Regions from separate parts of the Oceanobacillus sp. AG genome, predicted to be linked through region 4. Evidence: riboswitches for the same ligand, from Rfam matches in the RefSeq annotation. Region 4 holds a riboswitch; each other region holds the start of a gene.
The links. A riboswitch is a leader RNA that binds a small molecule or an ion and turns the genes downstream of it on or off. The one in region 4 is predicted to bind S-adenosylmethionine.
Positions count from the first base shown of each region.

Region 1 (2,183 bases), on a different contig from region 4:
AAAAAAGAAAATCAACATTAGCTCCACCCATGGCCTAACGATTGAAACGATGCTAGTTACACCAATTGCAGCGGGCTACCTTTTCCTGCTACCACGTCAAGCTTTCACTCTGTCCTCTGCTATATCCGGGACAAATCTTTTACTTATTGGCGCAGGGATCGCCACAGCAATTCCACTTTTATTATTTGCTAATGGAGCAAAAGCAATTCCGCTATCTATGGTAGGGATTTTACAATTCATTACACCGACGATCATGCTCTTCCTAGGAGTATTCGTCTATCATGAAGCTTTTTCAATAGAAAAATTTATCGCCTTTTTATTTATCTGGTTTGCATTAATTCTCTATTTAAGCTCGGTATATCATCACCCAGCGAAAAGACAGGCAAATACATAAGAATGGGGTCAGAGCACTTGTCCCAGTGGGACAGATACACTGACCCCAATGTTCCAGCGCCTGCGGGACAATTGCTCTGACCCCCATGTCCCAGACCAGCGGGACAAACGCTCTGACCCCATGTCCCGGTATCAATCTTTTTTAAAAAACCAACTAAAGGGGTTGACATTAGTCTGGATTAAACGTTATAATCATCTGTAAATTTATAAAAGATTTTTAAGTAGCGCAATTAACGCGCTTCTAGCAAATCTGAAGCAAGAAATCTTCTTATCAAGAGCGGCGGAGGGATTAGGCCCGATGAAGCCCGGCAACCTTGAAGTAAGCAATTTTACTTTTAATGGTGCTAAATCCTACAGATCTACCCGGATCTGGAAGATAAGAGGAGGATATGTATAGTAAACTATACGCCCCTCTTCTTAAGGAAGGGGGGCGTTTTAATTATTCCCCTCTCTCCAAAACATTCCAAGCTACATATTTTTCAAAACCAAGGAGGAATTATCAATGTCAGAATTCAACATTTTCAATTTAGAAACACAAGCTCTTCACTCTGGTCAAGAGGAAGCAGATCCAACATCACGGGCAAGAGCGGTTCCGATTTATGAAACAACTTCCTATGTTTTCCGGGATACGGAGCATGCACAAAATCTTTTCGGGCTCACAGAAGCAGGAAACATTTATACAAGAATCACCAACCCGACCGTCGGAGCTTTTGAACAACGGATTGCGGATCTTGAAGATGGTGTAGGAGCAGTGGCAACATCTTCCGGAATGGCTGCTATTACGCTCGCTATTCTAAACATCGCTGGAACCGGTGATGAAATCATTGCGGACAGCAATCTTTACGGTGGAACGTATAACCTGTTCCTAAACACCTTACCGAAATACGGAATCACATTTAAGCTAGTAGACGGAACAAACCCGGAGAATTTCCGTGCAGCAATCACGGATAAAACGAAAGCAATATTCGGGGAAACGATTACGAACCCAAGCTTGAACGTATTTGATATTGAAGCAGTTGCTGAAATCGCGCATGAAAATGGGCTTCCACTCATTATCGATAATACATTTGCAACCCCATTCATCACAAAACCAATTAGCTGGGGCGCAGATATTGTGATCCACTCGGCAACGAAATGGATTGGCGGTCATGGTTCAACTATCGGCGGTGTCGTTATTGACGGTGGACGCTTCAACTGGGATAACCCGCGTTTCCCTGAGTTCACAACACCGGACGATAGCTATAAAGGTTTAAAATACGCAGATGTAGGACCGGCTGCATATGCAACAAAATTACGTGTTCAACTTCTACGTGATATTGGTGCATCACTAAGTCCAAAGAGCGCATTCACTTTCATTCAAGGGCTAGAGTCTTTACAAGTACGTATTGATCGTCATTTGGAAAATACGAAAGAGGTCGTTAAGTACCTAAAGAACCACCCAGCTGTTGAATGGGTCAACTATCCAGGGCTTGAGGAGCACCCATCCTATGAATTGGGGAAAAAGTATTTAAACCGAGGCGCAGGATCTATAATTACATTTGGTATTAAAGGTGGCCGGGAAGCAGGACGTAAGTTGATCGATAACATTACCCTCTGGTCCCATGTGGCAAACGTTGGAGATTCGAAATCCCTTATTATTCATCCCGCTTCAACGACACACCAACAACTAAGTGCAGAGGACTTACAAAAGAGTGGTACGCCTGAAGAGCTTGTCCGGCTATCAATTGGTCTTGAGTCAACGAAAGATATCTTGAAAGACCTTGACCAAGCTATTGCAAAAGCAACTGGTG
Region 1 covers NZ_WOWT01000002.1:45,389-47,571, reverse strand. Annotated here, with positions in the region: gene rarD (EamA family transporter RarD) at 1-394, shown strand, start outside; SAM riboswitch class I at 659-776, shown strand; gene GN217_RS00225 (O-acetylhomoserine aminocarboxypropyltransferase/cysteine synthase family protein) at 896-2,183, shown strand, end outside.
Region 1: linked by a shared signal. The riboswitch ahead of GN217_RS00225 (O-acetylhomoserine aminocarboxypropyltransferase/cysteine synthase family protein) and the one ahead of GN217_RS09910 (5-methyltetrahydropteroyltriglutamate--homocysteine S-methyltransferase) in region 4 are both predicted to bind S-adenosylmethionine.

Region 2 (2,183 bases), on a different contig from region 4:
CGATCAATCTCCTGCAAGATCATTTATTCGTTAGTCTGTTCCCCGCAGTCCAACATGCGGCGGCTGTTGCCTTAACTGCAGAGCAATCAAGTGTGGAGGAATTAGTCGAGCTGTATGAAGGGCGCAGGAATGCATTAATCGCGGCATGTAAACGGATTGGTTGGGAAGTTGAAGCTCCTAGTGGCTCGTTCTTTGCATGGCTGCCGGTTCCGAGTGGGTATACAAGTGAGCAATTTGCTGATTTGCTACTGGAAAAGGCTGATGTTGCTGTCGCCGCCGGAAATGGCTTCGGGACGTACGGGGAAGGTTATATCCGGATCGGTTTACTAGTTGATGAAGCCCGTCTTGAAGAAGCAGTCGAACGGATTGAAAAACTTAAACTTTTCTCTTAGTCTGAAAGATTACTAAAATAAGAGTTGACGACACGTAACTTTTGCTGTAGTCTATATCAATATAATTAAATAGTTTTATCTCTTATCAAGAGTAGCTGAGGGACTGGCCCGATGAAGCTCGGCAACCTTTTTATGTCAACCATAAAAGAGGTGCTAATTCCAGCAAAACGTGATGTTTTGAAAGATAAGAGAGGACCTCTGAATACATACAAAGCCTCTCTTTCTTTAGAAAAGAGAGGCTATTTTTATTGTATAAGGAACTATAAAGTAAAAGTGTTGTGATAACTTAGGTGTCCAGGGCCAGCCACGTCCGCTCTGCGCCCAGCAACTAGCAGATCTTTTGGTGGGACGAGCAGTGCGCAGTCCCAAACTTCACACTCCTCCAATCGATAAGTCAACATCGGCTCTCTACGTTCGCCGTGTTTCCTTTATCTCATTCCGGAGTGCTCCAGTTTGTACGTTGCTACGACGCACAGGATGTGCTAGTGCAGGTGTTGCGACAGGACGTCGCGTTTTTAACCTGCAAGGGCGCTTCCGCCTTTGTTTATACCAACTATTTCTTAATCTAAAGACAATTGGAAGGGAAAGGTAGATAGATGATCAAATTAGAGAACATCACGAAGGTATTCCCATCTAAAAATGGGGATGTTACAGCGGTAAACAATGTTAACCTTCATGTAAAAAAAGGTGAAATCCACGGTGTCATTGGCTACAGTGGTGCCGGTAAAAGTACCTTGATCCGGCTCGTCAATTTACTAGAAAAGCCGAACAGTGGAACGGTAACGATCAATGGTACAGAGCTAACAGCCCTATCAAATGAAAATTTGCGGAAAATGAGACAGAAGATCGGAATGATTTTCCAGCATTTCAATCTCATGAAGACTGCAACCGTTTATGAGAACGTAGCAACACCACTAAGACTTCTAGGGCTTAACAAAACAGAAGTGAAAGAACGTGTAGAAAAATATTTGAAAATTGTTGATTTAGCAGACAGAGGGGACAGCTACCCTTCTCAATTATCTGGCGGACAGAAGCAGCGGGTCGCCATTGCACGCGCATTATCACAGGAACCGGAAATCCTGCTGAGCGACGAGGCGACAAGTGCCCTTGACCCCGAAACAACGAATTCAATTCTTGATTTACTCCTTAAGATTAACGAAGAACTGGGGATAACCATCTTACTCATTACCCACGAAATGAGTGTCATTCAGAAAATTTGTGATGACGTTTCGGTTCTAGAAAATGGAGAAATCGTTGAACAGCGCTCCAGTATCGAATTGTTCACCGATCCCCGTCATAAGACGACAAAGAAGTTTTTAGATACGATTTCCCAGCGTAAATTATCCGCATCACTCATCAACCAATTGAAACTAAATGGTACGGTGACAAGCCTAACATTTATTGGAGAGAGTGCCGGGGAGCCTTTACTTGCACAAGTGATTGAGAAGTTTAAAGTGAAGCCGAATATTTTAACGGCGAATATTATGGAATTGAAAAACGGGATCGTCGGAAATCTGATCATTCATCTTGTTGGTGAACAGGAACAAATCAATGCCTCCTTAACGTTCTTAAACGATCAAGGGGTCGTGACAGAAGAAGTGGAGGGTGAATAAATAAAATGGAAAACTTTATCGAACAATGGCTGCCTATTATTGGCCAAGCTATCATTGAAACGTTTCAAATGGTCATCATTTCCTTATTTTTTGCGATTTTGATTGGGGTGCCTTTAGGCATACTTGTTGTACTGACACGCCCGGGACAATCATTGGAAAATAAATTCGTCTATCAATT
Region 2 covers NZ_WOWT01000002.1:157,716-159,898, forward strand. Annotated here, with positions in the region: gene GN217_RS00715 (pyridoxal phosphate-dependent aminotransferase) at 1-392, shown strand, start outside; SAM riboswitch class I at 472-583, shown strand; gene GN217_RS00720 (methionine ABC transporter ATP-binding protein) at 989-2,005, shown strand; gene GN217_RS00725 (methionine ABC transporter permease) at 2,011-2,183, shown strand, end outside.
Region 2: linked by a shared signal. The riboswitch ahead of GN217_RS00720 (methionine ABC transporter ATP-binding protein) and the one ahead of GN217_RS09910 (5-methyltetrahydropteroyltriglutamate--homocysteine S-methyltransferase) in region 4 are both predicted to bind S-adenosylmethionine.

Region 3 (2,183 bases), on a different contig from region 4:
GCCCTGCCGCCACGATGTTTTTCGCTACATATCGAGCTGCATAAGCTCCGGAACGGTCCACCTTTGTCGGATCCTTCCCACTGAAAGCACCTCCGCCGTGACGTGCGTAGCCTCCGTACGTATCCACGATGATCTTCCGGCCCGTTAAGCCGACATCACCTTGCGGACCGCCAAGCACGAAGCGGCCAGATGGATTGATGAAGTATTTTGTATCTTCATCTAAAAGCGCTTCTGGTATAACCGGTTTTATAACATACTCTCGAATGTCAGAAATAATCTGTTCATTCGGAATGTCTTCATGATGCTGAGTAGAAACAACGATTGTATCCACACGAACTGGTTGATTCTTTTCATCATATTCGACGGTAACTTGTGTCTTCCCATCTGGACGTAAATAATCCAATACCCGGTTTTTTCTTACATCGGAAAGACGTCTTGCAAGCTTATGGGAAAGACTAATTGGAAGTGGCATATATTCTTCCGTCTCTTTCGTCGCATAACCGAACACTAATCCTTGGTCACCTGCTCCGATTGCTTCTATTTCTTCTTCCATCTTCCCTTCTCTTGCTTCAAGTGCCTTATCGACCCCACCGGCAATATCAGGTGATTGCTCATCAATTGCAGTCATGACGGCACAAGTTTCATAATCAAAGCCATACTTTGCTCGGGTGTAACCAATGTCTTTCACCGTCTGGCGGACAATTTGCGGTATATCTACATAAGTTGTAGTTGTGATTTCACCTGCTACGAGCACCATTCCCGTTGTAACGACTGTCTCGCATGCCACACGTGCATCTGGATCTTCTTTTAAAATATCATCCAGTATCGCATCAGATATTTGATCCGACATTTTATCAGGATGTCCCTCTGTTACTGATTCTGAAGTAAATAAACGACGATTTGCATTTGCAGCCATTTGGCTTGTTCTCTCCTTTGTAATATGTAACGGAACCCAATCTCCATTCGTTCCATTATTCAAAGCATGAAAATAAAAATCCTTTCCCGCAAGTATGAGGAAAGGATTAATTAGCCTTTCACTCTTATTGTTCAAGGAAAATTCCTTGCAACAGATTAGCACCTTTCACAAATCGTGAGGTTGCTGGGCTTCACCGGGTCTGTCCCTCCACCAGCTCTGAATAAGAATTGAAATTATTATAACCTTATTTAAAAGGGATTCGTTACTTAATAATCGATTACTGAAAAATAGCGTATCATATTTCATTATTTTTTACCAGTTTTATTTTCATACTGTCTGTTCTTTGTTACAATCAAATATAGAACAACATATTGAAATCGTTTTCCAACAAAAATGATAACGAACTAAAATAGGTTACCGACAGTTCTCAAAAAATTTTTCAATTAGTATGGACTATTCCATTTAATGTGTTATACTAATGTCAGATTTAAGATAAGCGATAAGGAGGAAGTTTGCAGTCTTCCTTCAACAAAACCTTTTAAAAGGCAGGAGAATAAGAATGAAAATGGTGGAGAAATCATTGACAAACCAACTATTAGAACACGAGAATTTGAATCGAAACTATTCAGTAGCTCGTCTGGTGGAACGCGTGTTAGATCGAAATGAAGGCGTTCTAACTTCAACAGGAGCAGTAACTGCAACTACAGGTAAATATACAGGTCGTTCACCGAAAGACAAATTTATTGTTAAAGACGAGATTACGGAAGATACGGTTGAATGGGGTCCAGTGAATCAACCGATCGATGAAGCTTCCTTTGATAAGTTACACGAAAAGGTAGTAAATTACTTAATGGAAAAGGACGAAGTTTATCAGTTCCAAGGCTTTGCTGGAGCGGATGAAAAATATCGTTTACCGATCCAAGTAATTAACGAATTTGCCTGGCATAATCTTTTTGCCCGTCAACTATTTATAACACCTACAGAAGAAGAACTTAAAACACATCAAGCAGAATTTACGGTTATTTCAGCACCGCATTTTAAAGCAGACCCTGCAGAAGATGGGACGAATTCAGAGACATTCATCATCATTTCCTTCAAGAAGCGTGTCGTATTAATCGGGGGAACGGAATATGCAGGGGAAATTAAAAAGTCGATTTTCTCTGTAATGAACTATCTGCTGCCACAGCAGGATGTTCTATCGATGCACTGCTCAGCGAACGTTGGTCAAGAGGGTGACGTGGCATTATTTTTCGGCCTATCCGGAACC
Region 3 covers NZ_WOWT01000008.1:8,071-10,253, forward strand. Annotated here, with positions in the region: gene metK (methionine adenosyltransferase) at 1-916, opposite strand, end outside; SAM riboswitch class I at 1,038-1,143, opposite strand; gene pckA (phosphoenolpyruvate carboxykinase (ATP)) at 1,482-2,183, shown strand, end outside.
Region 3: linked by a shared signal. The riboswitch ahead of metK (methionine adenosyltransferase) and the one ahead of GN217_RS09910 (5-methyltetrahydropteroyltriglutamate--homocysteine S-methyltransferase) in region 4 are both predicted to bind S-adenosylmethionine.

Region 4 (2,183 bases):
CCCATTTATGGGTGCGTTATTTGATAAAGTTGGCCCGCGGGTGATGATGATACCTGCGACAATTGTGCTTGCTGGGACGATGTTTATGTTCAGTCAAATGACAGCTGATACTCCGCCTTGGGTTATTATCGTTGGCTTCATGCTCATTATGCTTAGCGTATCTGCAACGATGATGCCGGCTGAAACAAATGGGCTGAATCAGCTGCCGAAGCGATTATATCCGCACGGTACGGCTGTGATGTCCACGCTGCAGCCGTTGAGCGGGGCAATTGGAGTTTCGGTATTTATCAGTATTTTAAATTCGAAACAGGCCAGTTATCTCGCAGGTGTTGCGGATCCTGCGTCTCAACAATCAATAACGCAAGCGATGGTTGTTGCAGTGGAGCATGTCTACTTTATTATCTTTATCATTACGATCATCGCAGTAATTCTATCCTTCGTTGTCTACCGCGCTCGGCCGGTTGAAGAAAATGTTTAAAAAAGGTTGACAATTATCTAAAAGCTATGTAGAGTATAGCTAATAACTTAATAAAGCAAATTTTCTTATCAAGAGAAGTGGAGGGACTGGCCCTGTGAAGCTTCAGCAACAGACATGAATATGTACTGTGCTAATTCCAGTAGCGTCATATGCTTGAAGATAAGAAGAGTAGACACGATACTAGAATCCTCTTCTTATTTTCAAGAAGGGGATTTTCTTATTTTTGCAGATATGAAAGTAGAAATCCTTTCTTCCCGCATAAATGCAACTAGAGCATTCGCCGTAAAAGCTTGGTGAAGACAGAGTCTTCTAATCAAAATATATAATGAAAAGGGGAAATACAATGACGACACTTACGAAAGCGCCATTTCGAGCAGATCATGTTGGAAGTTTATTAAGACCCGAAAGCATTAAGCAAGCAAGAGCAGATTTTCAGGCCGAAAAGAAGTCAGCGGATGAATTATATGCGATTGAAACAGAAGAGATTACCCGAATTGTTGATAAGCAGATTGAAGTTGGCTTAGAGGTTGTAACGGATGGAGAATTCCGCCGTAGATTCTGGCACACTGATTTCCTTGAGCATTTAAATGGCATAGAGGGCTATGTTCCAGAGCATGGTTATCGATTTAAAGGGATAGAAACAGAAAAGTACACAATTCGCAACAACGGAAAAGTGTCATTCAATCCGAACCATCCATTTATTGAGGACTTTAAGGTCTTTAATAAAATTGTTGATGGTCGTGCAGTCGCAAAACAAACGATTCCAAGTCCGAATCAGCTATTCCACCCCGGCATGATGGATGAAACGGTTTATTCTGATATTGAAGATTATGCGAAAGATGTTATTCAAGCATACCGTGATGCGATTCAAGCGTTTTACGATGCAGGTGTCCGTTACTTGCAATTGGATGACGTATACATTGCAGGACTCTCTTCTCCTGAGAAGGAATTCCCTGAAGATGGCTACTCGAGAGAGCAATACATCGACTTGGCCCTCCGCGTAATCAATGGAGTGTTGGATGGTAAACCAGCGGATTTAACTGTCACAACGCACTTATGCCGTGGAAATTACCAGTCTGCATACATGTTCAGTGGTAGTTATGATTTGATTGCACCAACCTTACTCGCGAAGGAAAAAGTGGATGGATTTTTCCTGGAATATGATGACGAACGTTCTGGGGATTTCAAAGCTTTAGCCCATATTCCTAAGGGTGGGCCACAAGTGGTCCTTGGATTAGTTACTTCGAAGTCAGGTGAACTGGAAGATAAGGAAAAGCTTAAAGATCGAATAAAAGAAGCGACACAATACATTCCCAAGGAGCAAATTTGCTTAAGCCCACAATGCGGATTTTCATCAACCCATCACGGAAATAAGTTAACGGAAGAACAGCAATGGGAGAAATTACGCTTTATCGTTGAGTTATCAAAGGAAATTTGGTGATACCAAAATGAGATAATCTTAAGCATTTGGACGGTACACCTGTTATTTAACAAGCAGAAGACTCTCGTGTTTTATACACATTAACGGTCTGTAATACCCCCACTTCTAAACGGGGAAGCCCAACATGTGAAGGTGGGGGGATATACAGTCCGTAAATCCCTGATTCTGTTCAACTAACATTCAGTGGGGAGGGAAGGAACAAGGGGAGGAAACCCCTACTGAATGAAGTTTCACTTTAAGAATTATTTAATAGTGAATGAAAAA
Region 4 covers NZ_WOWT01000016.1:18,948-21,130, reverse strand. Annotated here, with positions in the region: gene GN217_RS09915 (MDR family MFS transporter) at 1-478, shown strand, start outside; SAM riboswitch class I at 541-644, shown strand; gene GN217_RS09910 (5-methyltetrahydropteroyltriglutamate--homocysteine S-methyltransferase) at 822-1,919, shown strand.